DNA from 4 places in the Nitratidesulfovibrio sp. genome. Region 3 is predicted to be linked to each of the others. Evidence: predicted binding sites of a transcription regulator. Region 3 holds the regulator's gene; each other region holds the start of a gene.

Region 1 (7,869 bases), on a different contig from region 3:
TGCCGTCTACGTGCAGGTGCTGGAAAACCTGCTGCGCGAAGGGACCGACGTCATATCCTCCGAACCGCTGGCCAAGGCGTGCAATGTCAACGCCTCGCAAATCCGCAAGGACCTTGCCTACTTCGGCGAGTTCGGCGTGCGTGGCGTTGGGTACTACGTCAAGAGCCTTATCGAATCCATCACCAGCGTTCTCGGGGTTAACCGCGAATGGCGCACCGTGCTTGTCGGGGTGGGCAACCTTGGCCGTGCGCTGCTGAACCACAAGGAATTCAAGCTGCGCGGCTTCCACATCGTGGGTGCCTTCGACTGCGACCCCTTCAAGATCGGCGAGGAAGTGTCCGGCCTTGAGGTGGTGTGCACCAAGCGGCTGAAGGAAAAGGTGGCCGACCTGGACGTGGAGATCGGCATCATCACCACGCCGCCGGAACGCGCCCAGCGCGCCGCCAACCACCTGGTGGACGCGGGCATCAAGGGCATTCTCAACTTCGCGCCCGCGCGCATCACGGTGCCGGACGACGTGTTCGTGGAGTACGTGGACTTTTTCCACCACCTCTACGCGCTGTCGTTCAACATCACCTTCGACCGCGCCAACCGCTGATCCGCAGGCACGCCGCTCACGCTCCGCAGCCGTTCACCGCTGCGCCATGGAACCCGCCGTCTGGCGGGTTCCGTAGTTGTGCTGCTGTCACCGCCACCAGGCGGGTTCCGTAGTTGTGTAGCTGTCGCCGCCGTCTGGCGGGTTCCATGATTGTGGCCCCGGACAGCTCACGGCCAGGCCGTTGCGGCGCGTGACGAACCGAATGCCGAGGCCCGCAGGGCCCCCGGCATCCTCGCTCCCCCATCTTGTGGTCGTTCCGCGCCCGCGCTAGGATACAACCATGCCGCCCCTGAGGCGCGCCGGGCAGCATCCTGAACAGCCCCCGGCTCCGTCCGGTTCCGTCCGGTTCCGTCCGGTTCTGGTAGATTCATGCGGGTTCAGACGGTCCCGCCTGGCACCCCACCGCGCGCGAGCCGTCCCGCCTCCCTCACAACCACGGAGCGCCCATGGACACCCCCCATCGCCCGTCCGCATCAGCCTGCCCACCAGCCGCTGCGTCCACGTCGTCCGCACCCGCCTCCACGTCCGGCAAGCCCCGCGCCCATGCCCGCTGCTTCGGCCTGCTGACGGATTTCGGGCTGGACGACCCGTACGTGGGGCAACTGAAGGGCGTGCTGCACCGGCTGGCCCCCGCCGTGCCGGTCATCGACATTTCGCACGGGGTGCCCCCCCACCGGGTGGAAACCGCCGCCTTCTTCCTGGCGGCCAGCCATCCGCACTTTCCCACCGGGTCCATCTTCATCTGCGTGGTGGACCCCGGCGTGGGCACGCCGCGCGGCCTCGTCTCCATGGAAACCAGCGGACAGGTGATGCTGGCCCCGGACAACGGCCTGCTGCACCTGGCGGCGGAAGCACGCCCCGACGCGGTGTTGCGCAAGCTGGACCCGGCCCGCCTGCCCGACCCGCAAAGCGCCACCTTTCACGGACGCGACGTGCTGGCCCCGCTGGCCGCGCGCCTGGCGGGCGGCGAATCCCTTGCCGCCTTCGGCGATCCGGTGCTGCCCACCGACCTCGCCCGCCCCTCGTGGGCCGTACCCCGGCGCGAGTCCGACGGGGTGCACGCCGCCGTGCTGCACGTGGACCGCTTCGGCAACGTGGTGCTGAACCTCTCGCTGCGCGAATGGGACTGGCTGGCCGCCTGCCGCCTGCACCTGCCCGACGGCACCCTTATCGACATCGCCCGCGCCGCCAGCTATGCCGACATTCCCGCCGGGCGCACCGGGCTGGTCGCGGGCAGCCAGGGCTACCTTGAACTGGCCGCGGACAAGACCTCCGCCGCCGAACGTCACTGGCTGCGACCGGGCGCGGAAGTGCTGCTGGAGGATTGCCGGTGAAATTGGCCCACCTGCTGGCCGCCCAGTGGCGTGCCTTTGCCCTGTCCGCGGGCTTCCTGACCCGGCTTGCCCCGGCCCGCGCCGCCACCAATGCCGAGATGGCCGCCGGGGTGGCCCATTACCCGCTGGTGGGGCTGCTGGCCGGGCTGGTGTGCGCCGGGCCGTTCCTGCTGGGCCTGCTCGGCGGGCATCCCTGGGTGCAGGCCCTGGGCTACGCGGCCCTGCTGCTGTGGGCCACGCGCGGCCTGCACTGGGACGGCTGGGCCGACCTCATGGACGCCTGGGGCAGTTCCGCCACCGGCGACCGGTTCTGGGACATCCTGAAGGACAGCCGCATCGGGGCCTTCGGGGTGCTGGGCATCGTTTTCGGGGTGCTGGGGCAGATGGTGCTGGCCCACGAGGTCATCACCATGGGCCGGGGCGGGGCGCTGGTATGGGCCCCCGTGCTGGGTCGCGCCGCCTGCGTGGTGCTGGCGGCCTGCGTGCCCCCCGGTACCCGCTCCACCCTGGGCCGCCTGACCTCCGCCGGGGCCACGCACATGACGGTACTGTTCTGTGCCGGGGTGGCCGCCGCCACTGGCGTGGCCCTTGCCGGGCCGCCCGCCGTGCTGGCCGCCGCCCTGCCCTGCGCCTGCGCCGTGGCCTGGCTGGCCGCGCTGGCCCGGCGAGAGGGCGGCCTGAACGGCGACTTTCTGGGGGCCTGCATCATTCTGGGCGAGCTGTCCGCGCTGCTGGGCACCATACTCGCGTAACAGCCGCCCCCTTTGCGCACGCCGCACGCCGTGGCATCACCACGGTGCGCCCGGCCCGGTATTTGCTACCCCTGGTGGACCAGGCCCCGCACGACGACATTCCGACGCCGGCGCACCTGGCCACGACCGCGAAAGGACCACGCATGCCCCCGTTCCGCTTTCGCCTGCAACAGGTTCTCGACTACCGGGAACAGTTGGAGGAGCAGGCCAAACTGGCCTTTGCCCGCGCCAAGACCGCCCACGAGGCGCAGCAGCGCCAGGTGGAGGCGGTACGCGCGGCCATTGCCGAAGCGGAACGGAAACTGTACGAAGACGCGCGCCTCTCGCGTGACGAACTCTGGCTGCAACGCAACTTCCTGCGCGGCCTGCGCGAAGACCTGACCCACGCCGAACTGCGCCTGCGCATGCTGGCCCAGATGATGGAACAGGCCCGCAGCGAACTGGTGAAAAAATCGCAGGAACGCAAACTGCTGGAAAAGCTGAAGGACAAACAGGCGGCCCGCCATGCGCACGACGAACTCCTCCGCGAACAGCGTACCTATGACGAAACCGCAACGCTTCGCTTCGAGCCTCCGTCTTTCTAGGCTCTGCCGCTGGCTGCTCACCGCCGCCGCCATCAAGGTGGCGCTGCTGGTGGCGTTTGCGCTGGAACAGCCGTGGCCCTTCGCCACCGCTGCGGCTCCGTCCGCCGTGGTCGCGGCCCGCAACGACGCGGACGATGCCACGCGCACCGGGCAGTCCGCAAAATCCGGGCTCGCTGGCGAGTCCCAGCCCCTGTCGGCCGATATCGCCCGCGCCGTGGGCCTGACCGCTGCCGCTGCCCCCGCCCCAGTGGCAGGCGTCAACGACGCGCGTGGCCGCATGAACCGCGACGGCACGGCCTGGGCCGCAGAGGCGCAGTCCGCCCCCGCTCCCGCCCAGCCGGGTGCCGCGCCCACCGCCCCGGCCGCCCCGTCTTCCGCCCTGCCCGCTGCCGCCGGTCTGCCGGGTTCGTCGTCCGTGGGCGCGGGCACTGCCCCCCCCGCCGCCGCAGCACAGACGGGTGCCCAGGCCAACCAGGCCGCGCTGGATGCGTTGAACCGCAAGCAGGACGACCTGAGCCGCCGCGAGCAGGAACTGAAGAGCCTGGAACAGCAGGTGGACGCCAAGCTTGCCCAGATGCAGGATCTGGAAGCGCGCATCAAGACCATGCTCAAGGACGCGCAGGGCATGAAGGACGAAAAGCTGCGCCATCTGGTGGACGTGTACACCAACATGAAGGCCAAGCAGGCGGCGGCCGTGCTGGAAACCCTGGACGAGAAGATCGCCGTCAGGATTCTGGCAGGCATGCGCGGCAGGCAGGCGGGCGAAATCCTGACCTTCGTGCAGGCGGAAAAGGCCGCCAAGCTTTCCGAGGCGCTCACCCGCATGCAACTGCCCCTAGAATAGCGCATGGCCCGTCTCGCGCTTGTCGTGTCCTATGTGGGCACCCGGCTGGCCGGGTGGCAGATCCAGGCCCGCACCGACCGCCCTGGGCCGCGCACCGTGCAGGGCGAACTGGAACGCATCGCCGAACGCATCGTGGGTGCGCCGGTGCGCCTGCATGGCGCGGGCCGCACCGATTCCGGCGTGCACGCGGAAGCCCAACTGGCCCACATGGACGTGCCCGACCACCGGGCGGACCTGGACTGGCTGCGCGCCTTCAACGCCGGGCTGCCCGACGACATTGCCGTGTCCGCCGTGGTCCGCGTGGCTGACGACTTTCACGCCCGGTTCGATGCGCGCGGCAAGACCTACACCTACCGGCTGTGGACCGAACGGCGCTGGGTGCCGCCCCGGCTGGCCCCTTTCGCATGGGCCACGGGCCCGCTGGACCTTGAAGCCATGGACGCCGCCGCCGCGCTCCTGCACGGCACGCACGACTTCGCCAGCTTCCAGAATACCGGTACCGACATCGTCACCACCGTGCGCACCGTGACCAGGGTGGCCCGCCGCCACGAGGGCGAGCCCTGGCCTGCCCCCCCTGCGCTGCCCCACCCGCTGTCAGAGCCATTGCCGCAATCGTTACCCACGGCAGGCGCTGGCGAAGCAACGAACGGCCTGCCCGAGGGCCCGCGCGTCATCGCCTGGGACTTCGAGGCCGACGGCTTTCTCAAGCAGATGGTGCGCAACATGATGGGCCTGCTGGTGGCCGTGGGGCGCGGCAAGCTGCATCCGGACGCCGTGCCTGCCATCCTGGCCGCCCGCGACCGCACGACCGCCCCGGCCACGGCCCCGGCGCACGGGCTGACCCTGACCCGCGTGCACTACTAGAGGCCGCTTCCCGCACGTCCTGCCGCCCCCAGCCCCCAGGCACATTCCGATCCCGCCCGCTGACACACCCGCCGTCCTGCGACCACCACGCGGAACCCCGCGCCGGAAAACAGCCCCGCCCCCACGACGCGAAACGGCGCACCCTTGCGGGCGCGCCGTCGTTTTCTTGCGTATCTCGCGTGGGGCTGCCGCCACGCGTCAGGTGTAGCGCGGCTCTTCTTCCTTGATGATCTGGAAGGCCTTGTTGGCCTTTACCGTGCCGGAAATGCCCCAGAACTTGGTCACCCCCTGCACGGTGCACTCCAGCAGGTCGTCGGTGTCGGTATCCAGCAGCAGCACGTCGCCCACCTGCAACCGCAGCAACTGGTTGCCGGTGATCTTGGATTCGCCGAAATGGATCTTGAGGTTCACCGGGGTTTCCAGCAACCGTTCCTTCAGGCGCGAAACCCAGGCGTGGTCCACTTCCAGGCGTTCGGTCTGGAAGCTGGCGTGCAGCTTGGACCGGATGGGTTCGATGGTGGCGTACGGCAGGCAGATGACCATGGAGCCGATGGCCGTTTCCAGTTCCACCTCGAAGGTGATCACCACCACCACGTCGCTGGGCGGCACGATGGCCGCGAACTGGGGGTTGATCTCCGAGCGGACCAGTTCAAGGCTCACGTCGTGCACCGGGCGCCACGATTCTTCCATGTTGTCGAGCGCGATCTTGATCACCCGGTCAACGATGGCCTGCTCGATGCGCGTGAACTCGCGGCCCTCGATCTTGGGCTGGCTGCCCGCGCCGCCGAAGAAATTTTCCACCAGGGCAAAGACCAGGCGCGAATCCACCACGATGATGGCGTTGCCGCGCAACGGCTCCATCTTGAAAATGTTGATGCTGGTGGGCACCGGCAAAGAGCGCATGAAATCGCCGAACTTGGTCATGTCGATGGAGATGGGGTTCAGCTCCACCCGCTTGCGCACGGTGTTGGACAGCGCGTTGGTGCACAGCCGCGCGAACCGGTCGTTGACGATTTCAAGAACCGGCATGCGGCCACGAATGATGCGATCCTGGTTGGCGAGGTCGAACGGAACGATGCCCGAGTCGTCCTCGGGTATGTCGCTCTCGCTCTCTATCTCGCCGCCGGAAAGGCCGCGGAGCAGTGCATCGACCTCGTCCTGCGCCAGAATCTTGTTCATGGGTGCGGGCTCCTCGCGCGTGGAATACGGAATGACCGGATAGTGGCAGTGACGGCGGGCCGGGTCAAGCTCCGGCCTTGTCCGGCGGACCGGACTTGGCGGCCTTGCCGGGCTGAACGGGCAGCGCAGGGCGCCGGAACGCACCGGAAGGGCCGCCGCAACCGGGAGAATCCTGCCGCCGCCTGTTTTTCATGCAAGATGAACGCCAAGCAGCGCCTGACGGACGCAGGACGCCCCGGCGAAATATGCCGCAGCCAGCCATGGCACATGGCGCCGCCCGGCAAAGCGGGCCGCTATTCGTCGGGCAGCTTGGGATAGCGAAGGCGCGTGCGCTGCACCACGTCGGCCTTGACGTAGTCGAGCATGGTCACGATTTCGGAAAGCGGATACTGCGAGCGGGTCTGTTCCTTGTAGCTGCGGGCCTTGGCCAGTTGCTCGACGGTCAGCAGCCGTTCGTGCAGCAGCACATCGAAAATGGAGCCGAACTGGCTGGCCTGCTGGCGCGCGTCTCGCTGCCTGCGCACTTCCGTGGCCTGGCTGGCGCGCTTGTCGGCCTCGGCCAGCCTGCGGCCCAACTCGTACTCGACAACCTTGAGCTGCTGCATGTTCTCCTGCAACTTGCGCAGGTCCACGGCCAGCGCACGGCGCCGGGCATGCAGTTCGCGCAATCGTTCCTCGTGCGCGGCGTTGGAGCGCTGGGTCGAAACCAGCACCACCACCAGCAGTAGAAAGCCGACCACCGCGCCAAGCACGATTTCCATGCCCGAACTCCTTTAGCCACCTCGAAATAATAATATAACTGTACAGGACTATTATTGAATATGCAATGACAACCGAACTTGCGCCGCGTCCCCTGCCTTCCGGATCACCCCGGGCGCACCGGATGCGCCCCTGTCTGCACCGGATGCGCGCCGCCGCCATGGCTGCCGACAGAGCCGCACGGACCCGGCACTTGCCATCTGCTGCGTCTTGGGGCAGTTGCAGGCAAGAAACCCTCTTGGACGCCCTGCCAGGGAGCCGCATGTCCCCCCATTTTCCGCCAAAACAGCCGCAGCGCCCCGCAGCATGCGCGACATCCGGAACGGGCATAACGGGCCTGCCGGACACACCGGACATGCCCGGCGTAGCGGACAGCCCCGTCACGCCGGATGCCGTGGCCGAGGTCACCCTGCCGGACGGGCGCATCCTGCGTCTGCCCCTGCCCGTGCCCCGGCCCGCCACCATCCCCGGCGATCAGGACGTGGATACGCCCGCGCGCGCGGCTTCCGGGGCAGGCCCGGCCAGCACACTGGCCCGGCTGGTGTGGATGAGCGGCCAGGTGGACCCGCCCGCGCTGTGTTCCGGCCTTGGCCGCTGCGGGCGCTGCGCGGCGCGCTTCACGCGCGGCGCACCCACACCCCACCCCGCCGACGAGGCCCATTTTTCCGAAGCCGAACTGACCGACGGCTGGCGACTGCTGTGCCGCCACGCCCCTTCCGAACCGGCCCAATCCCCACAGCCGTCGCCCCCCGCCCAAGGGGCCGTCCCGCATGAAAACACGGACAGCCCCCCGGACGCGTGCTGCGGCATGGCCTTCACCCTGCCCGCCGGAACGGCCCCGCGCCGCTCGCGGATAACGGATGGTCCCCCGCCTGATGCGCCCCTGTCCGGTACTCCCCTGTCCCGTGCGTCCCTCTCCCGTACGCCCCTGTCCCGTACGCCCCTGTCCGGCACC
Region 2 (7,869 bases), on a different contig from region 3:
GGCCGTGGTGGCGACCGCCGCTAGGCGAGCCGCAACACAGCAGAGCGCAATACAGACGGGCGCGGGGATATCCCCGCGCCCGTTTTCATTGCCGTGCCGCCCGCCCTGGCAGGGGGAACGCCCGCACGGCCCGGCGGCCTGACATCAGTGGTCGCACGTATTCGCGCCAAGCTCCAGACTGTTGCCGAACCACGCCGCCACAAGGTCTGCCGGATCTGCGGCGGAAGCGCCCACCAGCACCTGTACGCCGCGCTCCTCCAGCAACTGGCGGGCCCGTGCGCCCATGCCCCCGGCGATGACCAGCCGGGTTCCCGTGTCCGCGATCCATGCGGGCAGCACACCCGGCTCGTGGGGCGGAGGCGTCAGCAGTTCCTGCCCCGTCACGGTGCCGCTGCCGGGGTCCACGGTCAGCACGGCAAACTGCTCGCAATGGCCGAAGTGCTGGCACAGCTTGCCTGCCGCCAGCGGAATGGCGATTTTCATGTCCGATATCCCTTGCGGCGCATGGCCGCCGTTGTCGTTGGCCCCATTTCCCGCAGTTTCCACAGTTTCCACAGTTTTCGCAGTCGCTGCTGTTTCCGCCGCAGTTGCCCGCACAAGCGGGCACACCCCCACGGCGGCTCGCACCACCGGACCGAAGGCCCGGATCACCGGATGCTCCGGTTCCTGCCCGGCTACCGGCTCCCCGTCCAGCAGGCTGCGTCCGGCATCACCGGCACTGGTCAGGTCGGGGTGCAGGGGAATGCTGCCCAGGAACGGCACGCCGGTCTCACGCGCCAGTTGCTCGCCGCCCCCAGGGGGAAACAGCGGGGTCAGTTCGCCGCATTTCGGGCACACGTAGCCGCCCATGTTCTCGACGATGCCCAGGATGGGGTTGCCGATCTGACGGCAGAACCCCACGGATCGCCGCACGTCGTCCACGGCCACGCCCTGCGGCGTGGTGACGATGACCGCATGCGCGTCCTCTCCCAGCAGTTGCAGCACCGAAAGCGGCTCGTCCCCGGTGCCGGGCGGGCAGTCGACAACCAGCACGTCCAGATCGCCCCAGCGCACGTCCACCAGAAACTGGCGCACCATGCCCATCTTCACCGGGCCGCGCCAGATTACCGGCACTTCCGGGTCGGGCAGAAAGAACCCCAGCGACATCACCCGCAGGTTCGGCCCCGCGCTCACCGGGGCCATCCAGCCTTCGCCCGCCACGGGCCTGGCCCGGCCAAGCCCCAGCATGCGCGGCACGCTGGGACCGTGCACGTCCACATCCAGCAGGCCCACCTTGCGCCCGGTGCGGGCAAGCCCCACGGCAAGGTTCACGGCCACGGTGCTCTTGCCCACGCCCCCCTTGCCGCTCAGCACCACCAGCTTGGCACCTACCCGCCCGGCCATGCGTACCGGGGTTTCGGTACCGTCGCCCAGCCCGGTGGCATCATGCCCGGCATGCCCGTCCCGACCACCATGGTCGCCGTGCCCGCCGCAGCCCGATCCGGTGCAGCCGCCGGTGGCCTCGACGTGTTGTTCGCCGCCGCAACCGGCCCCGCCGCAGCCGCAACGCTGCTCCTGTTCGTGGGTGTCCGTATCCATGGTTACCAGTGCCCTTCCCGGTCCGGCTCCGCCGCCGGGGCCAGGTTGCCGTCCGCCATGGCCCGCAGGGCCTGGCGCGCGGTGGCGTGCGTTGAAAGATAGATGGCGATGCCGCCCCGGCGCAGTGCGGTGAAGGCCTTGGGTCCCACATGACCGGTAATCACGGCCTGTGCCCCGGCATCGGCAGCGGCCTGCGCGGCCTGAATGCCCGCGCCCTGGGCCAGGGACATGTTGGAGGCCGCATCCAGCCTGCGCACCACCCCGGTGACCGTATCGCACAGCAGATAGCCCTGCGCGCGCCCGAAGCGCGGGTCCAGACGGGCATCGAGAAGGGCGTCGCCCCCCGCCGCGCCGGGCGGAGTGCCCGGTGCTGCGTCCTGCACGGTGATGAGAACCTGCATGCTGTCATTCTCCTGCGTTGCGACGCCGCCGCCGAAAGCAGACCGCGTCCGTTGTGTTGCACGTACCGCCGCGCCGTGGCCCGTTACCCCAGCCCGGAAGCGGGCGGCATCCGGGCATGGCAAGTGCGTCCGGCCTGCCCCGGACAAGGGCGGACAGCACGTCCGCCTCGCTGCCCGATAGCCACGGCAGGACGGCGATCCCGGCCATCTCCACGGCGCTCTGCCAGCAGGGGCGGATGCCCCCGCACACCAGCAGGGAAACCCCATGGCGCGACAGAACGTTGATGAGCGGCGCGGGTCCGCCATCCGGCACGGGGAGGACGGTCCGTTCCGCCGGAACGCCGCCGGTCATGCGCACGCAGCGCAGTTCGGCGGCCGTTTCCAGCAGCGTGGCAAGGCGATCCTCGAAGCAGGCAAGGCAGACATGGGCATTCATGGTGTCCCCACGGCGCGGCGGTCGTGCCCCCATCAAGCATGCATGATGCCATTCAAGAATATGCTGCAATCACAGCGTTTTGCCAGAAAGGGGCATCTCGGAACCTTCGCAACCAACCCACGCCATAGGCGCAAAACACGCCCGCAACGAAAAAACGGGCGCATTACACGCCCGTTGCCCTTCTGCGGCGGCAGGACAGCATTCCGCCATCCGCCCCGTCACGGCATATCACCACATGGTGCCGCAGCAGGGTCCGGGCATTTCCCCGGCCCGGCTCCTTCCGCCGCCTGCTGCTCAGTCCGCCCCGCCGCCCTTCAGGATGCGCCGCAGGGTATCCTTGGAAATGTCCAACTCGCGACAGGCAGCCATGACCCGCCCGCCATGCCGCCGCAGGGCCTCGCGCGCCGCGTTCAGTTTGGCGGCGGCCATGGTGCGCGGACTGCTTGTCACGGCCTGGGCGGGTGTGGGTCGGGCAGGCACGGTCTGGGCGGACGTGGTCCATCCCGGCCCCGCCGCAACCGCCGCCACCAGCCCCGCAGGGTCCGCAGTCCCCGCAGGGCCCGCAGTCCCCGCAGTCCCGCCCGGCTGCCCTACAGGCTGGCAAACGGGCGGGGTCTGCGCCCCCAGCAGGTATTCCGGCAAGTGTTCCAGTTGGATGAACCCGCGCGGGCACAGGATGAACGCATACTCGACGATGTTCTCCATCTCGCGCACGTTGCCGGGAAAGGGGTAGCGCAGCAGCAGGTGCAGCACGTCCTCGGACACGCCCTCGATCTCCTTGCCGCTCAGCAGGTTGCGCTGCGCCACGAAGTGATCGAGCAGCAGGGGGATGTCTTCCGGCCGTTCGCGCAGGGCGGGCAGGCGCACCATGACCACGTTGAGCCGGTAGAACAGGTCGCTGCGGAATCCCCCCTCGCCCGCCATGCGTTCCAGGTCGCGGTTGGTGGCGGCGATGACCCGCGCAGGCGCAGCCTGGGGGCGTACCCCGCCCAGCGGCTCGTACACCTTCTCCTGCAGCACCCGCAGCAGTTTCACCTGCAATGGCAGGGGCATGTCGCCTATTTCGTCCAGAAAGATGGTGCCGTCGTCCGCCAGGGCAAAGCGCCCCGGCTTGTCGCGCCGCGCGTCGGTGAACGCCCCGGCCTTGTAGCCAAACAGTTCCGATTCCAGCAGGTGTTCCGGCAGCGCCCCGCAGTTCACCCCCACGAAGGGCCTGCCCCGCCGGGGGCTGAGGTTGTGGATGGCGCGCGCGAACAGTTCCTTGCCGGTGCCCGATTCGCCCAGCACCAGCACAGGCGCGTCGCTGGCCGCCACCTGCGGCAGGATGCCCAGCAGGCGGATCATGGCCGCGCTGCGGGTGACGATGTCCTCCACCGTGTGCTGGCCGTCCAGTTGCTTGCGCATCAGGTGCAGCGCGGAAAGGTCGCGAAAGGTCTCCACCCCGCCAATCAGCCTGCCGCGCCGGTCACGCAGGGGCGCGCCGCTGATGCTCACGGGCACCTTGCGGCCATCCGGACGCAGGATGAACACCGAGCGGTTGCCCAGTTGCGTATCCTGTTCGATGCAGGCCCGCAGCACGCAGGCCCCGTCGCAGATGCTGGAATGGAACACGTCGCGGCAGCGCCTGCCCAGGGCCTCGTGCGGGGGCACCCCGGTGATCTCCGCCGCAGCCCGGTTGAACGAGGTGATGCGCCAGTCGAGGTCCACGGTGAACACGCCGTCGGCCACGCTTTCCATGATGGTCTCGCAGGATATGTCACGCGGCAGGGCCATGGTCCGCTCCTTTTCCCGACTGGGTGGCGTCTTGGCGGCGTCTGGGGGGGGCTGGGGGGGCATCTGGTGGGGCAACGCCGGAATGGCGGCGCGCAAGGTAAGCAAGCACTCGCATATCATGTGGGCGCGTTTTGCGCCTGCTTTTTCTCCGCACGATTCCGGGCCCTCCTAATTACCCGGCATCATTGGCGGGCACGGGCTGGAACGGTTCGTGCTCACAGGCTGGTGTGGCCGCGTGGCCACTGTTTCACCTGCAACCAGGAGGCGCATATGCCAGGCATGAACGGAACAGGCCCCATGGGGCACGGCCCCGGAACCGGACGCGGCATGGGCCGCTGCGGGGCGACACGGGCGCAGCGCGGGCAGGCAGGCCCGCCCATGGCCGACGGCGACAAGGCGGAAGATTCCGCCCTGGCCGAGCTTGCCGCAAACCTCGGCAACGTGCTCGACACGGCGCGGGACGCCATCGACGCCCTGCGCCTGGGTAACGGTCCCGGCTACGGTCCCGGCTACGGCAGGGGCTTCGGCAGGGGCGCCGGTCAGGGTAGGGGGCTGGGTAGAGGGCAAGGCCGGCGTGCCGGATCCGGTGGCGGGCGCGGCCCGGCCAATCCGCCAGCCACCGGCAACGACCAGTGACCGCCCCCTGCAATCGGACAGGCCGCCCGGGAAACGCCGTCCCCGGCGGCCTGCATGTACTCGTCACGGCGACGGAGGCCGCATGAAACTGGCCATTGCCAGCGGCAAGGGGGGCACGGGCAAGACCACCGTGGCCGTGAACCTTGCCGCGCTGCTTGCCGCGCGGGGCCACCACGTGGCGCTTGCCGACTGCGACGTGGAGGAGCCCAACGCGCACCTGTTCCTGCCCGTGGAATGGAAAACGCGCGAACAATGCACCCTGCCCGTGCCCAGGGTGAACGAAACCCTGTGCCTTGGCGGGGCATGCCGCCGCTGCGTGGATGCCTGCCGCTTCAAGGCGCTGGCGTTCATGGGTGATGCGGTTCTGGACTTTCCGGACCTGTGCCATGGCTGCGGCCTGTGCGCGCTGGTCTGCCCCACGGGCGCCATGACCTCCACCACGCGCCTGGTGGGCGAGGTGCGCGGCGGCATCGCCAGCATCCGGCCAGCCATGGGCAACGGCGCCGACACGGTGAAAAGGGACACCGCGCACCCCGGCGCAGTGCCTGTCCTGCGCTTTCGCGACGGGGTGCTGCGCATCGGCGAGGCCATGGCCACCCCGCTGATCAAGGCGGTGAAGGACGTGCCGCCCCCGGTCGTGCCACCCTCCGGGGCACCAGTCGGGGCACCAGGCGGGCCTGCCGCACGGGACGGGGCCGCGCAGGCGCCGTGCGTCTTCGTCATCCGCGACTGCCCGCCGGGCGTCGCCTGCGCCGCCATCAACGCCGTGCACGACGCCGATCTGCTCCTGCTGGTGGCCGAGCCATCGCCCTTCGGGCTGCACGACCTGCGTCTGGCCGTGAACCTTGCGCGACATCTGCGCCTGCCCCATGCCGTTGTGCTGAACCGGGCCGGAATGGGGAGTGCGATGGACTTGCCCGGCGCCCCACCGGCGGCGGGCGACCCCGTGCGGGACCCCGTCAGGGATTGGACCGCGCGCGAAGGCGTACCCCTGCTGGGCGTCATCCCCTTCAGCCGCGCCGCCGCGGAATGCGGGGCCACGGGCAGCCTGATGCACGACGCCGCCCCGGAGGTCCACGCGGCCTATGCCGGGCTGGCGGATGCGCTGGAGGCCATGGCCAGGGGGGCGGACGAACCGCGCCGACCATGGGACGGCATGGGGCTTGCCGCAGTGGCCAGTCCGGTAGAGACAGGCAGTCCGGTCAAGATGGCCGATCCGACAGGAAAGGCCGATGCGGCCGGAGACATCACGAGCGAGAAGGAGCGGACATGCGGCAGATAGTGGTCATCAGCGGCAAGGGAGGCACGGGCAAGACCAGCGTCACGGCGGCGTTGGCGGCCGTGGCCCACGCGGATGCCGCCCCGGCGATGGTCGCGCGGAAAGACGGGCCGCACCCGCCCGCGCTGGTGCTGGCCGACTGCGACGTGGATGCATCGGACCTGCACCTGCTGCTGGCCCCCGTGGTGCGCGAGCGGCACGATTTTCACAGCGGCGTGCTGGCCCGCATCAACGCCGACCTCTGCATCCGCTGCGGCACCTGCACCGCTGCCTGCCACTATGGCGCCCTGGATGCGCCGCCACGGGTGACGCGCGAGATGTGCGAAGGCTGCGGCGCCTGTGCCCATGTCTGCCCCGAAGGGGCCGTGGCGCTGGACGAGCGGCACTGCGGCGAATGGTACGTTTCCGACACCCGCTTCGGCCCCATGGTGCATGCGGCACTCGGCATCGGCGAGGAAAATTCCGGCAAGCTGGTCAGCACGGTGCGCACCCGCGCCCGCGAAATCGCCGAATCGCTGGGCGCGGACACCGTGCTCATCGACGGTTCGCCGGGGGTGGGCTGTCCGGTCATCGCCTCGCTGGCCGGGGCGGATACGGCCCTGCTGGTGACGGAACCCACGGTATCGGCCCTGCACGACCTGGAACGGGTGCACGCCCTGACCCTCCATTTCGGCGTGCGCGCAGCCGTACTGCTGAACAAGGCGGACATCCACACCGGCATGGCCCGCCACATCGAAACATTCTGCGCCGACCACGCGCTGCCGCTGCTCGGCAGCCTGCCCCATTCGCCGGTATTCATGGCCGCGCAGTTCGCCGGACTTTCCGTGCCGGAATTCGCGCCCCATGCCGAAGGCGCCCTGTTCCGCGCGGTGTGGAGCAGGCTGCACGCCCTTGCGGACGCCCCCGGCGATTGACCGCGTTCGCCCGCCCGGCCAGGCCAGCCGGGCGGGCAGAACCCGGCAGCAAACCGCCGGACCGCGCACCCGGCTGCGCCGCGCACACCACCATCGTGCGAAATGGCACACCTCGATACCTTGCCCGCGACCGGCAGTGGCGACACCCGTCGTGCGCCGGTCACGGGGCGGTCGTGCCATCTTGCCGAATCCCCTCGACATGACATGAAAAGCGACGGCGCATGCATCTGGCGGCAGGTTTTTTCTTTCCCCGCGCCGTAGTTGCGATTGACAGAAAATGCGCGGCGGCGCTATATAACTGTCTACAATTTTCTAAAGATATTCGCGACCTGCGCACAGGAAGAATGACCCAGCACGTCATCGCCGGGGGGGCCTGCCAGCGGGAACCGGGCACAGCGAGGTCCGTGATGCATGACCATGTCGAACATCTGCTGAAACGGCACCAGGACGCCATGGAACGCCACGAGCGCACCATGCGCGAAGCCGAACGCAAACGCCGCATCGAGGAAGAGCGTCTGGAGCAGGCCTACACGGCCTTGCGCCAGCGTCTTGCTGCCCAGCCCGACCCCGACGCCGGGGATGTGGTGCTGCCGCCACCGCCCGGCATGGCCGGTCCCTCGCAGGGCACCCTTGGTGGCCTGCTGGGCAGCCTGCGCGCGCTGCTGTTCTGAGTTTTCGCCATCAAAGTGGCAAAACGCCGCCACCGGAATCAACCGGTGGCGGCGTTTTTTCATACCGCACAGAAGGCTGCCACCCGCATGCCCGTCATGCTGCAAAGCGGTGCAGACCGTGTTTTTCAAACATGCACCAGAAGCGGGTGGGGGCTACCGCCCCCGCAACTGCCGCTTGTCC
Region 3 (7,869 bases):
ACATGCTGTTGCGTTCAGGCCGTGCCTGATGTGGTTGGGGCAAGGTGAGGACGGCATGCCGTCCGGCGAAGCCCGTGGCAGCGCCCTGTCAACATGACGCGGGCCGGATACGGGCGGATATGGCTCCCACGGGCGACCATAGGCCATCACGGGCAGCCACGGCAGAACCGTCAGAATCGTCAGAATCGGGCGAACCCGCCACGAAAAACCGGTGGCGGTGCCACTTCGATGACCACACCGGCACCGGATACCAGGCAGACTGACCTTATGCGAACCGATGCGACCCTACTCGACCCGATGAGCCCCGCTGAGCCTGAACGCGGCTGATGCCCTCCGGTCCGGTCGGTCAGCCCAGTTCCATGTGGCGGTGCTCCATGGATACGGCATAATCAGATTTTTTCAAGGCACGAAGCAGGGCCTCTGCCACCGAGACAGAGCGGTGCCGCCCCCCGGTGCACCCGATGGCGATGGTCAGGCGGTATCGCCCTTCCGCCTCGTACTGGGGCAGCAGAAAGTGCAAAAAGTCCAGAAGTTTCGCCAGAAAGACATCGCCGTGGCCCGCTTCCAGCACGTATTTGGCCACCGGCTCGTCCAGGCCGGACAAGGGGCGCAAATCGGGCACGAAATAGGGGTTGGGCAGAAAGCGCAGGTCGAACACCAGGTCCGCGTCGGCGGGCACGCCGTACTTGAACCCGAAGGTGACGACGTTGATGCGCAGCGAGCGGATGCGTCCCTGGATGGAACTCCACTTCTTCTGGATGACCCGGCGCAGGTCGTGGATGGAATAGCTGGAGGTGTCCACCACGAAGTCGGCGGTTTCGCGCACCGGGGCAAGGCGCAGCCGCTCCTGATCAAGGGCCTGTTCCAGCCCCATGCCTTCGCTTTCCAGCGGGTGCGGGCGGCGGGTGGTGGCATAGCGCCGGTTTAGTACTGCGGGGTTGGCCTCTATGAACACCACGGCCGGGCGCACGCCCATGCCCTGCAAGCGTTCCAGGGTTTTTTCCAGATTGCGGACGAAGTTGCTTTCGCGCAGGTCCATGCCCAGCACCAACCCCTGATAGTGGGCCAGCGCCTCCCGGTTCAGGATGGTGACCATCTGCGGGGCAAGGGATGCGGGCAGGCCGTCCACCGTGAAGTAGCGCAGGTCTTCCAGCACGTTGAGTACCGTGCTCTTGCCCGCGCCGGACAACCCGGTGACGATGATGACGGGAAAGTTGGCGGTGACCACGGGGCTTCCCGCATCCGCAGCCTTGACGGGGGTGCCGGACGCGGCGCCGGAGGCTGTACCAGGTACGGCGACAGACGCCGCCGGAGCGGGGGGCGTATCGGACGGCGTGGCCTTTGTGGGCATGGCGGACTCCTCGGACGGCCCGTGCCGGGTGCCGTTTCAGGGGCGCGATGGGTGCGCGACAACTGCGAGTGGGAGGTGCGCGGTACGGTCAGGCAGTGGGGCGGTGGCCCCGCCCTGCTCCGTCGCTCCGGACCTGCCGCGCGTCAGGTGGTGCGCGTCACGTCGTACGCATGAGGGCCGTGAAGGCCTCGCCGTCCTGCGCGTCGATCATGGCGCGGCGGAACTGCGGATCCTTCAGCAGGCGGGAGATGTGGGCCAGGATGCGCAAATGCATGCCCGCCACCTGTTCCGGTGCCAGTACCAGGAAAAAGAGGTGACAGGGTTTCATGTCCAGCGCGTCGAAGTCGATGCCCGGCACGCTGCGCCCCACGGCCACCACGATGTCGTTGATGTTCACCAGCTTGCCGTGGGGTATGGCCACCCCGTCGCCGATGCCGGTGGTGCCCAGCGACTCGCGGTCCTGCAACACGCCCAGCGCAACGGCGGCATCCACTTCGGGATGCCGCCGCACCACGGCCTGCACGAGTTCCGCCAGCACCTCTTTCTTGGTGCTGGCGGAGAGCTCGGACAGGATCAGATCATCTTGAAGATACTCCGAAAGCCTCATGTATGGTGCCTAGACGACCGGATCGATAAGGCCGAAATCGCCGTTGCGACGCCGGTAGATGATGTTGACGCGTTCCACTTCGGCGTTCAGGAACACCAGGAACTCGTTGTCGCCCTGGTCAAGCTGCATGGCTGCCTCGTCCACGTGCATGGGCTTGGGGGCGAAGTGGTCGGTACCGGTGATGGTTCGCTCCTCGCCTTCGCCCACGGTGCCGAAGGTGAACACGTCAATGCCCTTGCCCAGCTTGCCCAACTTGTCGGACTGGACGGAACGGCGGCGGTCCTTCAGCTTTTCCATCTGCTTGCGCAGCTGGGATTCCAGCTTTTCCAGCACCAGGTCGATGGTGGCGTACATGTCTTCGGACTGTTCGACGGCGGAGAAGGTAAAGCCGTCGCCAGCCATCTGCACTTCCGCCTTGTGACGGAACTTGTCGACGGAAAGGTTCACCTGCATTTCCAGGGCGGATTTGCCGACGAACCGGCCAAGCTTTTCAAGACGACGGCGGGCGTACTTCTTCAGGTGGTCGGAGGGTTCGAAATTCTTGAAGGTGAAGGCGATGTTCATACGCTCCTCCTGTGGTGAGAGGGGGAAAGCGGCGCGCGGCACGCACGCTGGGTGCGGTTGCCGGGTGCGCCGCAGAAGACGGATGCCGCCACGCGCATGGTCTGGCGCGGGCCTCGGACCGTCAGAACAGCTCCTTCCGCTTGGAAGAGGAGGGAATGTCCATGGCAGTACGATACTTCGCAACGGTCCGGCGGGCAATATTGACTTTGAGCTGTTCCTTCAAAATTTCGCCGATGCGCTCGTCGCTCAGGGGGTCGTGCGGGTCTTCGCCGCTGATCAGCTTCTTGATCAGGGCCTTGACGCTTTCGGAACCCACCTGGCTGCCGTCGTCCAGATCCAGCGCGCTGTTGAAGAAAAACTTCAACTCCATGATGCCGTGCGGTGTGGCCACGTACTTGCTGGTGGTGATGCGGCTGACGGTGGATTCGTGCATGCCGATGTCGTCGGCGATATCCTTGAGGATGAGCGGTTTCAGGCGCGAAACCCCGTCCTCGAAAAAGCCGCGCTGATACTTCACGATGGATTCCACAACCTTGTACAGCGTGCGTTGGCGCTGGTACAGGCTCTTGATGAGCCACGAGGCAGAGCGCATCTTTTCCTGGAAATATTCGCGTTCGCCCGCGGATGCGGCCGCTGCGGCGGACCGCTCGTACATGGTGCTCAGTTGCAGGTGCGGCAGGCCGTCCTCGTTGAGCATGATGATGAAATCGTCGTCGTACTTGTAGACGTACACGTCGGGGCTGACGAACTGGGGGTCGCCGCCGCCGTAGCTGGCGCCGGGCATGGGGTCCAGGGTCTGGATGAGGTCCAGGTACTCCTTCAGGTCCTCCATGGTCAGGCGGAACTTGCGCAAGAGCGGCTTGTAGCGGCGCTTTTCCAGATCTTCCAGGTGGTCGCGCACCAGTTCCACAAGCACCCTGTCGCGCGTGTAGCCCAGCATCTCGATCTGCACCAGCAGGCATTCCTGCGCCGTGCGCGCGGACACTCCCACGGGGTCGAAGCGCTGCACGGCATGCAGCACGGGCTCCACCTCGGCTGGGGCCACGCCCGCCATTTCGGCGATGTCGTCCACCGTGGCATGCAGGTAGCCCGAGGAAGCGATGTTGCCGATGATCACCTCGCCGATGTCCTTCTGGCGCTCGGTAAGCGAGGACAGGCGCAACTGCCACATCAGGTGCCCTTCAAGCGAGGGCTTGGCGGCGTAGCGGGCCTCGAACGAGGTCATCTCCTCGGGCATTTCCGATTCGCGCACCGTGGACTGGCGGCTGGTGCTGGCAAAGTCGCCCAGGTAATCTTCCCAGTCGGCATCGCGTGCGATTTCGCGGTCGTAGGCAACGTCGGCAGCTGCGGTGGCGGCTTCGCGCGGGTCGGGCACCTCGACCTGGGGCGCCTCGTCCTGGGCTTCCTCCAGAAACGGGTTTTCCAGCATCTCCTGCTGCACCGTCTCGACAAGCTCCAGTCGCGAAAGCTGCAACAGCCGGATGGCCTGTTGCAGTTGCGGCGTCATCACCAGCTGCTGGGTGAGCTTGAGCTGTTGCCTGAGTTCCAATGCCATGCGTGGGCAACCCCTATGACCCTGCGTCGAGACCGTATGGCCCTGCGCCGGGATCCTGTAACCTTGCGTTGAGGCCGAACGAGATGACGACGCGACGAGGTGCGCGACGGCAAGCAAGAAACGGCCCACTGTGGAAATGTGTTCCCTTCCCCAAGAGGTTAGGGAAACCATGCCATAGAAGCAAGAAGTATGCAACCGCTGTCGCCAACACGTCGCAAACCATCGGCGGCCCCTTGCGCCCCCTGTCCGCAATCGCCTGTCGAAGGCGCTGCCTCCAACGGACACGGCGCCCCCGCAAATGCGGAAGGCGCCGTGAACATGGAAGGGGTGGCCCCTTGCGCATTTGCCTGGCAGGACGTGAAACCGGCAGTCGTTACAGCGAAAAGCCTTCGCCCAGATACACATCCCGCGCGCGCGGATTGTCCACGATATGAGCTGGGGTGCCTTCCAGTATCACCTCGCCCTGGTGCACCAGATAGGCCCTGTCGCAAATGTGCAGGGTTTCCCGCACGTTGTGGTCGGAAATGAGCACCCCGATGCCCCGGTTGCGCAGGCCGGTGATGAGCTGCTGGATGTCGTCCACGGCCAGCGGGTCGATGCCCGCGAACGGTTCGTCCAGCAGGATGAACTTGGGCTCGCGGATCATGGACCGGGCGATCTCCAGCCGTCGTCGTTCGCCGCCGGAAAGATGCAGGGCCACGGAATCGGCCAGGTGGGTGATGCCGAAGTCCTCCAGCAGCATGTCGCTGCGTTCCTTCTGCTGCGCCCTGGAAAGCCCGGTGTGTTCGAGAATCATCTGAAGGTTCTGGCGCACGGTGAGCCGACGGAAGATGGAGCTTTCCTGCGGCAGGTAGCTCAGTCCCACCCGTGCCCGTTCGTGCAGGGGCCAGTCGGCGATGTCGCGGCCATCAAGCTCGACCCGTCCCGATGTCGGCTTGATGATGCCGATGAGCATGTAGAACGTGGTGGTCTTGCCCGCGCCGTTGGGGCCAAGCAGCCCCACGGTCTCGCCCTGGGTCACCGTCAGCGATACGCCGCGCACCACCTCGCGCTGGCCGAACTGTTTGTGCAGGTCCTCGCCGCGCAGCATCGAGCTCACTGGGCAGCCCCCTTGGAGGTGGCATCGCCCGTGGAGGCGTCCCTGGTGTCGTTGACGTCCTTGGGGTCCTTGGAAGCGGGCTTGGCGTCCTTGCCGTTATCCCTGGATTCGCCAAGGGGGTTCACGTCGCCGGACGAGGTGAACACCGCCTGCACCCGCTTGGTGGAGGTGCCGCGCACTTCGCTGCGGTTCTCGCGGGTGTAGAAGGTGATGATGTCGCCCTTGATGCTGTTCTCGCCCTCGTGCAGCACGGGGTTGCCTTCCATGACCAGCACGGCGTTGTCCACGGTGTAGGTGGCCTTCTCGCATTCGCCGGTACGGGTATCGCGCTTCATGCGCACGTTGCGCTCGGCCACCATGCGGTCGATCTCGCCCGCGTCCATCCCACCTGGGCCACCCGCCCCCGTCCCGCCAGAAGCGCCCGAAGTGCCCGAAGTGCCAGACGCTTCCGCACCCTGCCCTGCCCCTGCCTTGCCGGACTTGGCCGCCTTCTTGCGAAGGTGCAGGGTAATCTTTTCGGCCCACATCTCGAAGTCGGGCCGCTGGACGTACACATCACCCTCGAAGACCACTACCTGGCCCTTGGCGTCGTACTGCATGCGGTCGGACTTGACGGCGGTGGGCACGTCACGACGCACCTCGGTGGCCGATTTGGCGTCAGCCGCCACGGCGGGGGCCGAAAAGGTCAACAGCAGCGCCACGCACAGCGCGGAGCGGATGCCGGTATGTCTCATTGCCTGTTCTCCTGCTTGGTTGGCTTGGATGCGCCCGCGTCCCGCCGCGCGGCCTTGGGGGCCGCTGACTTCTTGTCCGGTGACGTTTGGTCGGATGACTTCTTGTCCGGCGACTTCTTGCCCGACGACTTCTTGTCCGGCACCTTCTGCGCGGTCTTCTTTTGCGCGGCGGCCTTTTTCTGCGGGGGAGTGGGGGCGGCTGCCTTGCGGGCGTCCTGCGCCTGTCCGGTCCTGACCGAAGTCGCCCTGGTGGTCGCGGCCTTGTCCGTAGCGGGCTCGCCGTTCACGCCGCCCGAACGAGGAACAAGCAGCATGGACACGCCGTCGCTGCCGCGCAGCACGTCGCTGGCCATGTCCCATTCCAGCCTAGTGGCGTTGCCCGAAAGGCTCTGCCCCTCTATGCGGGCGCCTTCGGGAAAATACATGGTCCGGCTGGTGCCGTTGTACACCATAAGCCTGGCAAACAGTTCATGGCGGTCGTGGGTGGCATGCACATCGTCCCACATGCGCATCATCTGTATCTGCTGCTGCACTTCGCCCTTCCTGGCCACGATGCGCAGCTGCCTGCCGCCGTCCATCTGGTAGACAAGGTCGGGCCTGTCCACGTCGATGGCGTTGTTGCTCTGGCGCAACTGGGCCCAAGTGGCCTTCAGCCGCCACAGTTCAATGCCCTTTTCGCCCTGCACCAGCTCGATACCCTTCATGGCCACACCCACCGCCTCTTCCAGCGTGGTGGCATCGGTAACGCCGCCGGAAATGGCCGATTCCAGCGCCTGGCGCATTCCGCCCTGCCAGCGCCACGCGGCGGCCCCGCCGACAAGCAGTGCCACCAGCAGCAGGATCAACAGCGTACGGCGTCTCATGCCTGCTCCGGCCAGCTTTCCAGCATGCGGTCCAGCACCCCCTGCTCCACCAGCAGAAAGCGGATGGCTTCGCGCACGGCACCGTGACCGCCGTTGGTGGTGGTCACGTAGCGGGCCAGGGCCTTGACCTCTGGCTGGGCGTTGGCCACGGCCATGGGCAGGCCCACCAGCTTCAGCGGACCGAAGTCCACCCAGTCGTCGCCAAGGTAGGCCACCTGCGACCATTCAAGGTCATACTTGCGGCGAATGGAGTCGATGCATTCCGACTTGTGCAGGAAGCCCGCGTGGTAGTCCTCTATGCCAAGGCTGCGGATGCGCGCCTCGACCGCGCCGGAGGCAAGCCCGGTAATCACCGCAACGGTGATGCCAGCGGCCTGCGCCAGCTTGATGCCCAGCCCGTCCTGCACGTTGAAGCGCTTGGTCACCCGGCCTTCGTCGTCATAGTACAGGCCGCCGTCGGTCATCACGCCGTCCACGTCCAGCACCAGCAGCGAGATGGACCGGGCCAGGTCTTCAGCTCGCATGGGGCAGACTCCAGAGGGCGGCAAAATCGCGCAGCAGCGGGGCCAACCTGTCCAGCGGCCAGCTATTGGGGCCGTCGCACAGGGCGTGGTCGGGGTCGGGGTGGGTTTCCAGGAACACCCCGTCGACCCCGGCGGCCACGGCTGCCCGGGACAGCATGGGCACGAAGCGGCGGTCGCCGTCGGACGAGGTGCCCTTGCCGCCGGGCAACTGCACCGAGTGGGTGGCGTCGAACACCACCGGCACGCCGAAGCCCTGCATGATGGGCAACGAACGGAAGTCAACCACCAGATTGTTGTACCCGAAGCTGGCCCCGCGTTCCGTCAGAAGGATGCGGTTGTTGCCGGTGGAGCGCAGCTTGTCGAGCGCCGGGGCCATGTCCCACGGGGCCACGAACTGCCCCTTCTTGACGTTGACCACCCGGCCCGTCTGGGCGGCGGCCAGCAACAGGGTGGTCTGGCGGCACAGGAAGGCGGGAATCTGGAGCACGTCGGCCACTTCGGCCACGGGCCGGGCCTGTTCCGGCTCGTGGATGTCGGTGACCACGGGCAGGCCGGTTTCCTGCTTGATGCGG
Region 4 (7,869 bases), on a different contig from region 3:
CGGTGGCCAACGCGGGCGCATCGTTGACGCCGTCGCCCACCATGGCCACCCGTTCGCCTTCGGCCACCAGCGCGGCCACGGCGGCGGTCTTGTCGGCGGGCAAAAGGTCGGCCCGGATGTCGGTCACGCCGCAGGCGGCGGCCACGCGGGCGGCAGTGGCCGCATTGTCGCCGGTCAGCATGACCACCCGGCGCAGCCCGGCGGCGCGCAGGTCGTCCAGTACGCTGCGGGCGTCGGGGCGCAGATCGTCTTCCAGTTCCATGATGGCGGCAAGGCCCGCGTCGTTCCACAGCAGCACCGAAGACCCGGCGTCGGCGTCGTCAGTGTCGATGCTCTCCGCGCTGCCGTGCCCCCCGGCGGCGTCCCGCGTCCCCTCTGACGGCCCATCCTGCTCGAAAAAGCGGCGGTTGCCGATACGCCAACGCGCGCCGTCCACCACGCCCTCGGCCCCCAGGCCGGGCAGGGTGCGGTGGTCCACAGCCACGGCGCCATCATCCGGCCCGGTCCCCAGAACCTGTCGGGCATGCTGCACGATGGCGCGGGCCAGGGGGTGGCTGCTGGGGCCTTCCAGCGCGGCGGCGATGCGCAATGCGGACGCGGCATCCCGTACCTGCGGATGTCCGTCCACGGGCAACACACGGGCCACGCGCGGGCGGCCCAGGGTCAGAGTGCCGGTCTTGTCGAAGGCGATGGCCGTCAAACTGGCTGGCAGTTCGAGAAACGAGCCGCCCTTGACCAGCACGCCGTTGCGGGCCGCGCTGGTCAGCGCGGCCACGATGGACACGGGCGTGGAAATGACCAGCGCGCACGGGCAGGCAATGACCAGCACCACCAGCGCCTCGTACACCCACGCCGACCATGCCCCGCCGAAGAACAGCGGCGGCACCACCGCCACCAGCGCGGCCACGGCCAGCATGGCCGGAGTGTACACGGCGGCGAAGCGGTCCACCCACTGCACGGCGCGGGCACGGCGCGACTGGGCCGCCTCGACCATGTGCAGGATGCGCGCAAGCGTGGTGTCCGACGCGGCGCGGGTGGTCAGCACCTCCAGCACACCGCCGCCGTTGATGGTGCCCGCGAACACCGGCTCGCCCACCCGCTTGGGCACGGGCATGGATTCACCGGTGATGGGCGACTGGTCGATGTCCGAACTGCCCGCCGCCACCGTGCCATCCAGGGGCACGCGGTCGCCCGCGCGCACCAGGATGCGCGAACCCACGGGCACGTTTTCCACGGCTGTCTCCACGGGGGGACCGGGCAGGCCAGCGGGCAGCGACAGCAGCAAGGCCCGCGAGGGCGAAATATCCAGCAGGGCGGCAATGGCCGAGCGTGCCCGGTCCACGCTCCACGATTCCAGCTGGTTGGCCACAGCGAACAGGAACGCCACCGAGGCCCCCTCGAAGAACTGGCCGATGGCCGCCGCGCCGATGACCGCCGTGACCATCAGCAGGTTCATGTCCGGGCGCAGGGTGCGCACCGAGTGCAGCGCGCGCGGCAGTACCCGCCAGGCGCCCGCCACCGCCGCCACCAGCCACAGGGCCAGGGTGGCCGCATGGGGCACGCCCGATTCCGCGAACACGGCCAGCAGCGAGCCGGTGCGTGCCCACTCCACGCCGATGCCCGCCGCAAGGGCCACGCCGCTCAACGCGCACAGCAGCAGCGAGGACTGGCGCTGCCACAGCGCGGTCAGACCGGACGGCAACAGGGACAGCAGGGCAGAAGGGGCGTTGCCGGAGGAGGGCACGTCGCACGCGCCGCCGCAGCACGCGCACCCGGCCAGGGCCGGAATCTGCGCGGGGCGGGGGGCAATGGCATGGGCGTGTACATGCGCAGGGTCGGAGGCAGTGACGTGAGTGTGGGCAGAGCCGCAGCAGCCGTCATGACCATGACCGCCATGGTCATGCCCTGCCTGGCCGATGTTGCCAGCCGGATGCGGCTGGCAACATCCGTCCGCGCAGGCGTGACTGGCCGACGGTAACGAACCCGGCACCACACCGGGCCTGCCTGCCGCCTCGGGGGCGGCGCGCATGCCGGTGCGGGCCACGGCGGCCACCACGTCGTCGGGGCGCAGGTCAAGTCCGTCCATGTCCACGCGCATGCGGCGGGACAGCACGTCGAATTCCAGCCGGTCGGGGCTGCCCACCAGCGGAGTCAGTGCACGCCGCAGGATGCTCACCTCGTTGGCGCAGTCCATTTCCTCGATGCGAAAGGCGGTCATGGCGGTTCTCCGTGAAAAAAACGTCGGGGCGCACGCGCCACCCGGTCGTTGATTCTGTGTGCACATATGAACACGTGTTCATATGTGCACAGTATGTGGGAGAAGCCACGGTGTCAATCGCCCGGAATGACCAGGCAGGAAAAAACCACGCCGGGTCACCCCACCCCGTGACGAACAGGCAGTGAAACATAAGAATCCTGACCGGTTCTGTTGCGGGCGGGTCGGAAACGCCGCTGCACGGCAGGAGGGGGGGGGGAAACGGCCCGAACGGATGCGTACGGACGCAGACGGGCGCGCCAAAAGACCGACACCCGGACTATCACCGGAAATCGGCTGTTGGCGCGCAACGTTGCGTCTTGGGGGGCGAGGGCGCGGCGGGTGGAGCCGCCCCGGCCAGGCGGGGTCCAGACCTGTCCGAACCTGACCGGATCTGGCCGGGGCTGTGATGATGCCAGCCGCGCTACGCGCGGTTCTTGCCGTCGGTCATGGCCAGGGCCAGCTTCATCTCGCGGTCCAGGCGGTTCTGCACCGCGGCCTGCACCCGTTCGGACGAGGACCCGAACTGGCCGGAGCGCACGGCGTACACCTCGCGGATGAGCTGCTTTTCGAAGTTGCGGCCCGCCCTGGCGGTGCCCGCCTGCACGGCGGCGGCGCCCTGCCCGCTTTCCTGCGGCGCAGACTGCTGCTCGGCCATGTTGTCCAGCGCGCGGGCAAAGATGCGGGTGGCCCCGGCTGGCCCGTGTTGCACGGCGGTGCTCCACAGCACCTCGCGCAACGCGGGGGACAGCGCCCCCTTGTCCAACCCGGCGGCACGGCTTACGGCCTGCAACGCGGGCGCGTAGTGGCTTTCATGGATGAACTGTTCTTGCAACGCCTCGAACCGGGCCGGTTGCTCTTCGGCTATTTCGCGCCATGCACGCGGCATTTCGCCGGTCTTGCCGCCGGTATTGGCGGGCCCGGCTGCTTCGAGCCGCGAGGCGATATCCGGCGCGGCCTGGCGGGCAAAATCGAGAAAGCGGTCCATGGTCCCGGCCCGCGACGAAATCTGGTACTTGCCGTACGAGGTGCCGCCGTGCCGGTCGTAGCCTATGGCGGCAATGCCGTCCTCGCCCGACTCGAACTGCGCGGACAGCCCCCCAAGGTCACCAGCCGAAGCGCCCGCACCGTCACGCTGTCCGGACTTGTCCGTCCTGCCGGAACGGTCGCGCCGCGCGGCCTTGCCCGCGCCAGCCTGCGCGCCGCCGCGCCCCGGGCCGCCGGCAACGGTCACCGCGGGCGCACCGCCCCCCATGCCGCTGCCAACGCCGCCCATGCCGCCCATGCCAGAGGCCGCCATGTCCAGGTTGCCGGAAAGGGCCATCAGATTGCGCGAGGTCATGGCCCCGCGCAATGAATCAAGCCCGCCCGTCCCGCCTTCCATGACCTTGGCCAGGGTGGCCAGCGCGCGGGAATTGACGATGTCCATGGCCGCGCGCGAGGCGCGGTCATCGGCAGCCAGGGCATTTTCGGTCTGGCCGCCCGCCGCCGTCAGGCCGGGCAGGGCCGCCAGTTGCGGCGAGGACGCAGCCCCGCCGCCAAGTCCGCCCGCAAGCACTCCCCCCAAGGGTGATGCGCCCGACCCCGCGCCCTTGGCGAGCAGCGCGGCGAAACGCGGATCGGCGGCACCGCGCTGGCCTGCCCTGGGGGCGGCCCCGGCGCGCCGGGTACCTTCGGTGGCCCGCCCTTCGACCAATGTCTGAAGGGCATCCATGGAGATGTTCTTTCCGTAGGCCATGCGCAATCCTCCTGCCGCCGGGGGAACGGAGTGGCGGCGCAAAGGGCAAAGCAAGGGGAATGCCAGCATGGACACACTGCCTTGCATGACGGCAGGTTGCGGGGACGCTACGAACGTCGAACACCGGCAGGCGGGCGGCTGGGGCGGTGCCTGCGTCAAGGCGCCGACGGGCAGCGGAAAGAACAGCAAGGCCGCGCACCGGATCGACGAGCTGCCGAGCACCCGACCATGGCCCGTCCGCCACGCACCCACGCGAAAGGCCCCGCGCGGATGCACGGGGCCTTGGCATTGCAGACAACGGCGGACGTCCGGCTACTTTCCGGCGAGGGCGGCGCCACCAGGGCCGGTACCGGCACCACGGGCCTTGCCGCCCGCATTCTCCCCGGCGGTTCCGCCGGAACTTCCGCCGGAACTTCCAGAGGCCCCGTCATCACGCGGACGGTAGTAGCGCATGGCCTCTGGCAGCATGGCCCGTAGCGCGTCGATGCGCTTGGCTTCCGTGGGGTGGGTGGACATGAAGTCCGACTTGCCCTTGCCGCCCGCCTGCTTGAGCATCTTCTGCCAGAATTCGATGGCCGCATGCGGGTCGTACCCGGCCTTGGCCATGAGCAGCAGCCCGATGTGGTCGGCCTCGTACTCCATTTCGCGGCTGTTGGGCAGCATGACGGCCATGTTCATGGCCCCGGCGTAGCCGTCGCCCACGGCCTGCGCCGCCTGCGACGAGCCGCTGGCAGCGGCCACGCCCACCATGGCGGCCAGCTGGCCCACCTGCACCATGCGCGCCCGGCTCATCTTCTCGTTGCTGTGCCGGGCAAGGGCATGGGCCACCTCGTGCCCCACCACGGCGGCCAGTTCGGCGTCGGTGTCGGCAAGGTCCAGCAGTCCGGTGTACACGGCCACCTTGCCGCCGGGCAGGCAGAAGGCGTTGACCACGTCCTTCTCTATGGTGTGGAATTCCCAGCGGTACTGGGGGCGTTCGGCCACGGCGGCAATGCGTCGGCCCACCCGCTCCACGCGGGCGGATTCCGCCGTGCCGGTGACCTCCCTTTCCTTCTTCAGCACCTGCTGCATGGCGGCAAGGCCCATCTTGGCCTCGTCCGCCTCGGAATACATGATCAGCTGGCTGCGCCCGGTGTAGGGGGCCTTGGCGCACCCGGCGAGCCCCAGCAGCAGCACGCACAGCGCAAGACCCGCCATGCGGAGGAAACCGCGCGCGGGGCCATGCGGGCTTTGGCCCATACCCCGGCTCATGTCCCGTTCCGCATACCGGATCATATCCCTGTCATTGACGAACGATTGCATGTGGTTCCACCTCGTGGACCCGCCGTCCGCCGCCACGGGGCGAACCCGCGCGGCTTGACGGAATCGTCGATTGCCGTATTTTCCCCTACCTGACGGGGCCGAACGCGGCCCTCTTCCGGCGGGGCTTCCGGCACCCTGCCGGAAACGCGCCCCCAATAGCGTATTTTCCCGGAAAGGAACAGTCATGGGCAAGGACCTGATCATCGTCGAATCCCCCGCCAAGGTGAAGACCATCAAGAAATTCCTTGGCGGCAACTACGCCGTGCATGCCAGCGTGGGCCACGTGCGCGACCTGCCCACCAGCGAACTGGGCGTCGACGAGGCCAACGGCTTTGCCCCCCGCTACCAGGTCATAGACGGCAAGCAGAAGGTGGTTTCCGCCCTCAAGGAAGCCGCCGCCAAGGCCGACAACGTCTACCTTGCGCCCGACCCCGACCGCGAGGGAGAGGCCATTGCCTGGCACGTGGCGGAACTGATCCGCGACAAGAACCAGAACATCCGGCGCATCCAGTTCAACGAAATCACCGCCCGCGCGGTAAAGGAAGCGCTGGACAATCCGCGCGAACTGAACCGCAACCTGTTCGACGCCCAGCAGGCCCGCCGCGTGCTGGACCGGCTGGTGGGCTACAAGCTTTCCCCCCTGCTGTGGAAGAAGGTGAAGCGCGGCATTTCCGCCGGGCGCGTGCAGTCCGTGGCCCTGCGCCTGATCGTGGACCGCGAGACCGAGCGCCGTGCCTTCAACCCCGAGGAATACTGGCTGTTCCGCGCGCGCCTGGCCGGGGCCACCCCGCCCCCCTTCCGGGCCGACCTGCACAAGCTGCACGGCAAGAAGCCCGCTATCGGCAGCGCCGAAGACGCCGCCGCCGTGGAAGCGGCCATGCAGGGCCAGCCCTTCGTCATCACCGGCATCGACGAAAAGGAACGCCAGCGCCAGCCGCAGCCCCCGTTCATCACCTCTACCATCCAGCAGTCGGCCAGCCAGCGGCTGGGGTATTCGGCCAAGCGCACCATGAACATCGCCCAGCGCCTGTACGAAGGCGTGGAACTGGGCGAGGCGGGCACCGTGGCCCTGATCACCTACATGCGTACCGACTCCGTGCGCATTGCGGACGAGGCGCGCGACGCGGCGCGCGAATTCATCGCCGCCACCTGGGGCGACGATCACCTGCCCGCCAAGCCCCGCCAGTTCAAGACCAAGGGCGGCGCGCAGGACGCGCATGAAGCCATCCGGCCCGTTGACGTAAGCGTGACGCCCGATTCGGTGCGCCACCTGCTGCCGCCGGACCAGTTCCAGCTGTACCGGCTGGTGTGGCAGCGCTTTGTGGCCTCGCAGATGGCGGCGGCGCGCTTTCACGACACCACGGTAACCATTGCCTGCGGCCCCGTCGAATGGCGGGCCAAGGGCGAACGGCTGCTGTTCCCCGGCTTTCTGGCCGCGTCCCCCCAGAAGGAGGCGCAGGAAGGCGAGGAAGTGGCCGAAGGCGACCTGCCCAAGCTTTCCGTGGGCGAGGAACTGACCGCCCTTTCCGTGGAAAAGGAACAGAAGTTCACCCAGCCCCCGGCCCGCTACACCGAAGCATCGCTGGTGCGCGAACTGGAAGAGCGCGGCATAGGCCGCCCGTCCACTTACGCGGCCATCATCTCCACCCTGCTCGACCGCGACTACACCCGGCTGGAGGAAAAGCACTTTGCCCCCACCGATCTCGGGGCCGTGGTGTGCGACCTTTTGGCCGGGCACTTCACCACCCTGATGGACGTGGACTTCACCGCGCAGATGGAAGGATCGCTGGACAAGGTGGCCGAAGGCGAACTGGACTGGGTGAAGCTGCTGGAAGACTTCACCGGCGGGTTCAACCCCGTGCTGGAACGCGCTTCCCAGGCCATGGATACCGTGAAGGGCGGCCTGCCCAGCGGCATAGACTGCGAAGTGTGCGGCAAGCCCATGGTCATCAAGTTCGGCAAGGCAGGCACCTTCCTGGCCTGCTCCGGCTACCCGACCTGCCGCAACACCAAGAACTTCACCCGCGACGAAAAGGGCAACATCCAGGTCGAGCAGAAGCTGCGCGAAGAGCCGGAAAAGGTGGGCACCTGTCCGCAATGCGGCGGCGACCTGGTGCTGAAGAAGGCCCGTACCGGCAGCCGGTTCATCGCCTGCACCAAGTACCCGGACTGCACCTATACCGCACCCTTCTCCACCGGCGTGCCCTGCCCGCGCGAAGGGTGCGAGGGCGTGCTGGTGGAAAAAAGCTCCAAGCGTGGCAAGATATTCTATTCGTGCAGCGCCTACCCCAAGTGCGACTACGCCCTGTGGGACTGGCCCGTGCCCGGTCCGTGCCCGGACTGCAATTCGCCCCTGCTGGTGATCAAGAACACCCGCGCCCGGGGCCGCCACATCGCCTGTCCGGAAAAGACCTGCAAGTATTCCCGCGATCTGGACGAGGACGGCGGCGGCGAGGAATAGCCCGCCGACAAGAACCGGGAAGAAACGACATGAGGAGCGGGGCGCTGCCCCGCACCCCGCAAGGGGGCCGCGCCCCCTTGACCCCTTTATGGGGAGCGTTTTGAGTTTTCCATC

The links. Region 3 encodes sigma-54, which starts transcription at its own class of promoters, with help from an activator protein. Its sites were predicted from a motif close to CTGGCACGGNNNNTGCTT; they were not measured.
Region 1: fliJ (flagellar export protein FliJ) is a predicted target of sigma-54. The motif match lies at 2,735-2,752, and genes of this name have one in related genera.
Region 2: ABWO17_RS06440 (DUF5320 domain-containing protein) is a predicted target of sigma-54. The motif match lies at 4,388-4,405, and genes of this name have one in related genera.
Region 4: ABWO17_RS14045 (VgrG-related protein) is a predicted target of sigma-54. The motif match lies at 4,041-4,058, and genes of this name have one in related genera.

Annotation. Positions count from the first base shown of each region.
Region 1 is NZ_JBDXXH010000001.1:225,228-233,096, reverse strand. Features, by position in the region: gene ABWO17_RS00915 (redox-sensing transcriptional repressor Rex) at 1-598, shown strand, start outside; gene ABWO17_RS00910 (SAM hydrolase/SAM-dependent halogenase family protein) at 1,045-1,932, shown strand; gene ABWO17_RS00905 (adenosylcobinamide-GDP ribazoletransferase) at 1,923-2,684, shown strand; gene fliJ (flagellar export protein FliJ) at 2,828-3,268, shown strand; gene ABWO17_RS00895 (MotE family protein) at 3,225-4,112, shown strand; gene ABWO17_RS00890 (tRNA pseudouridine synthase A) at 4,116-4,976, shown strand; gene fliM (flagellar motor switch protein FliM) at 5,175-6,155, opposite strand; gene ABWO17_RS00880 (hypothetical protein) at 6,449-6,916, opposite strand; gene ABWO17_RS00875 (ASKHA domain-containing protein) at 7,270-7,869, shown strand, end outside.
Region 2 is NZ_JBDXXH010000003.1:115,648-123,516, reverse strand. Features, by position in the region: gene pnp (polyribonucleotide nucleotidyltransferase) at 1-24, shown strand, start outside; gene ABWO17_RS06460 (iron-sulfur cluster carrier protein MrpORP) at 145-1,578, opposite strand; gene ABWO17_RS06455 (NifB/NifX family molybdenum-iron cluster-binding protein) at 1,581-1,979, opposite strand; gene ABWO17_RS06450 (NifB/NifX family molybdenum-iron cluster-binding protein) at 1,984-2,415, opposite strand; gene ABWO17_RS06445 (sigma-54 interaction domain-containing protein) at 2,710-4,188, opposite strand; gene ABWO17_RS06440 (DUF5320 domain-containing protein) at 4,459-4,824, shown strand; gene ABWO17_RS06435 (nucleotide-binding protein) at 4,907-6,106, shown strand; gene ABWO17_RS06430 (ATP-binding protein) at 6,094-7,017, shown strand; gene ABWO17_RS06425 (hypothetical protein) at 7,425-7,688, shown strand; gene selB (selenocysteine-specific translation elongation factor) at 7,842-7,869, opposite strand, start outside.
Region 3 is NZ_JBDXXH010000002.1:648,500-656,368, forward strand. Features, by position in the region: gene ABWO17_RS05845 (PTS sugar transporter subunit IIA) at 1-4, opposite strand, end outside; gene rapZ (RNase adapter RapZ) at 347-1,228, opposite strand; gene ABWO17_RS05855 (PTS sugar transporter subunit IIA) at 1,509-1,958, opposite strand; gene hpf (ribosome hibernation-promoting factor, HPF/YfiA family) at 1,968-2,522, opposite strand; gene rpoN (RNA polymerase factor sigma-54) at 2,644-4,077, opposite strand; gene lptB (LPS export ABC transporter ATP-binding protein) at 4,451-5,167, opposite strand; gene ABWO17_RS05875 (LptA/OstA family protein) at 5,173-5,910, opposite strand; gene lptC (LPS export ABC transporter periplasmic protein LptC) at 5,907-6,773, opposite strand; gene ABWO17_RS05885 (KdsC family phosphatase) at 6,770-7,297, opposite strand; gene kdsA (3-deoxy-8-phosphooctulonate synthase) at 7,287-7,869, opposite strand, start outside.
Region 4 is NZ_JBDXXH010000009.1:24,930-32,798, reverse strand. Features, by position in the region: gene ABWO17_RS14050 (heavy metal translocating P-type ATPase) at 1-2,218, opposite strand, end outside; gene ABWO17_RS14045 (VgrG-related protein) at 2,679-3,992, opposite strand; gene ABWO17_RS14040 (M48 family metallopeptidase) at 4,305-5,294, opposite strand; gene topA (type I DNA topoisomerase) at 5,479-7,755, shown strand.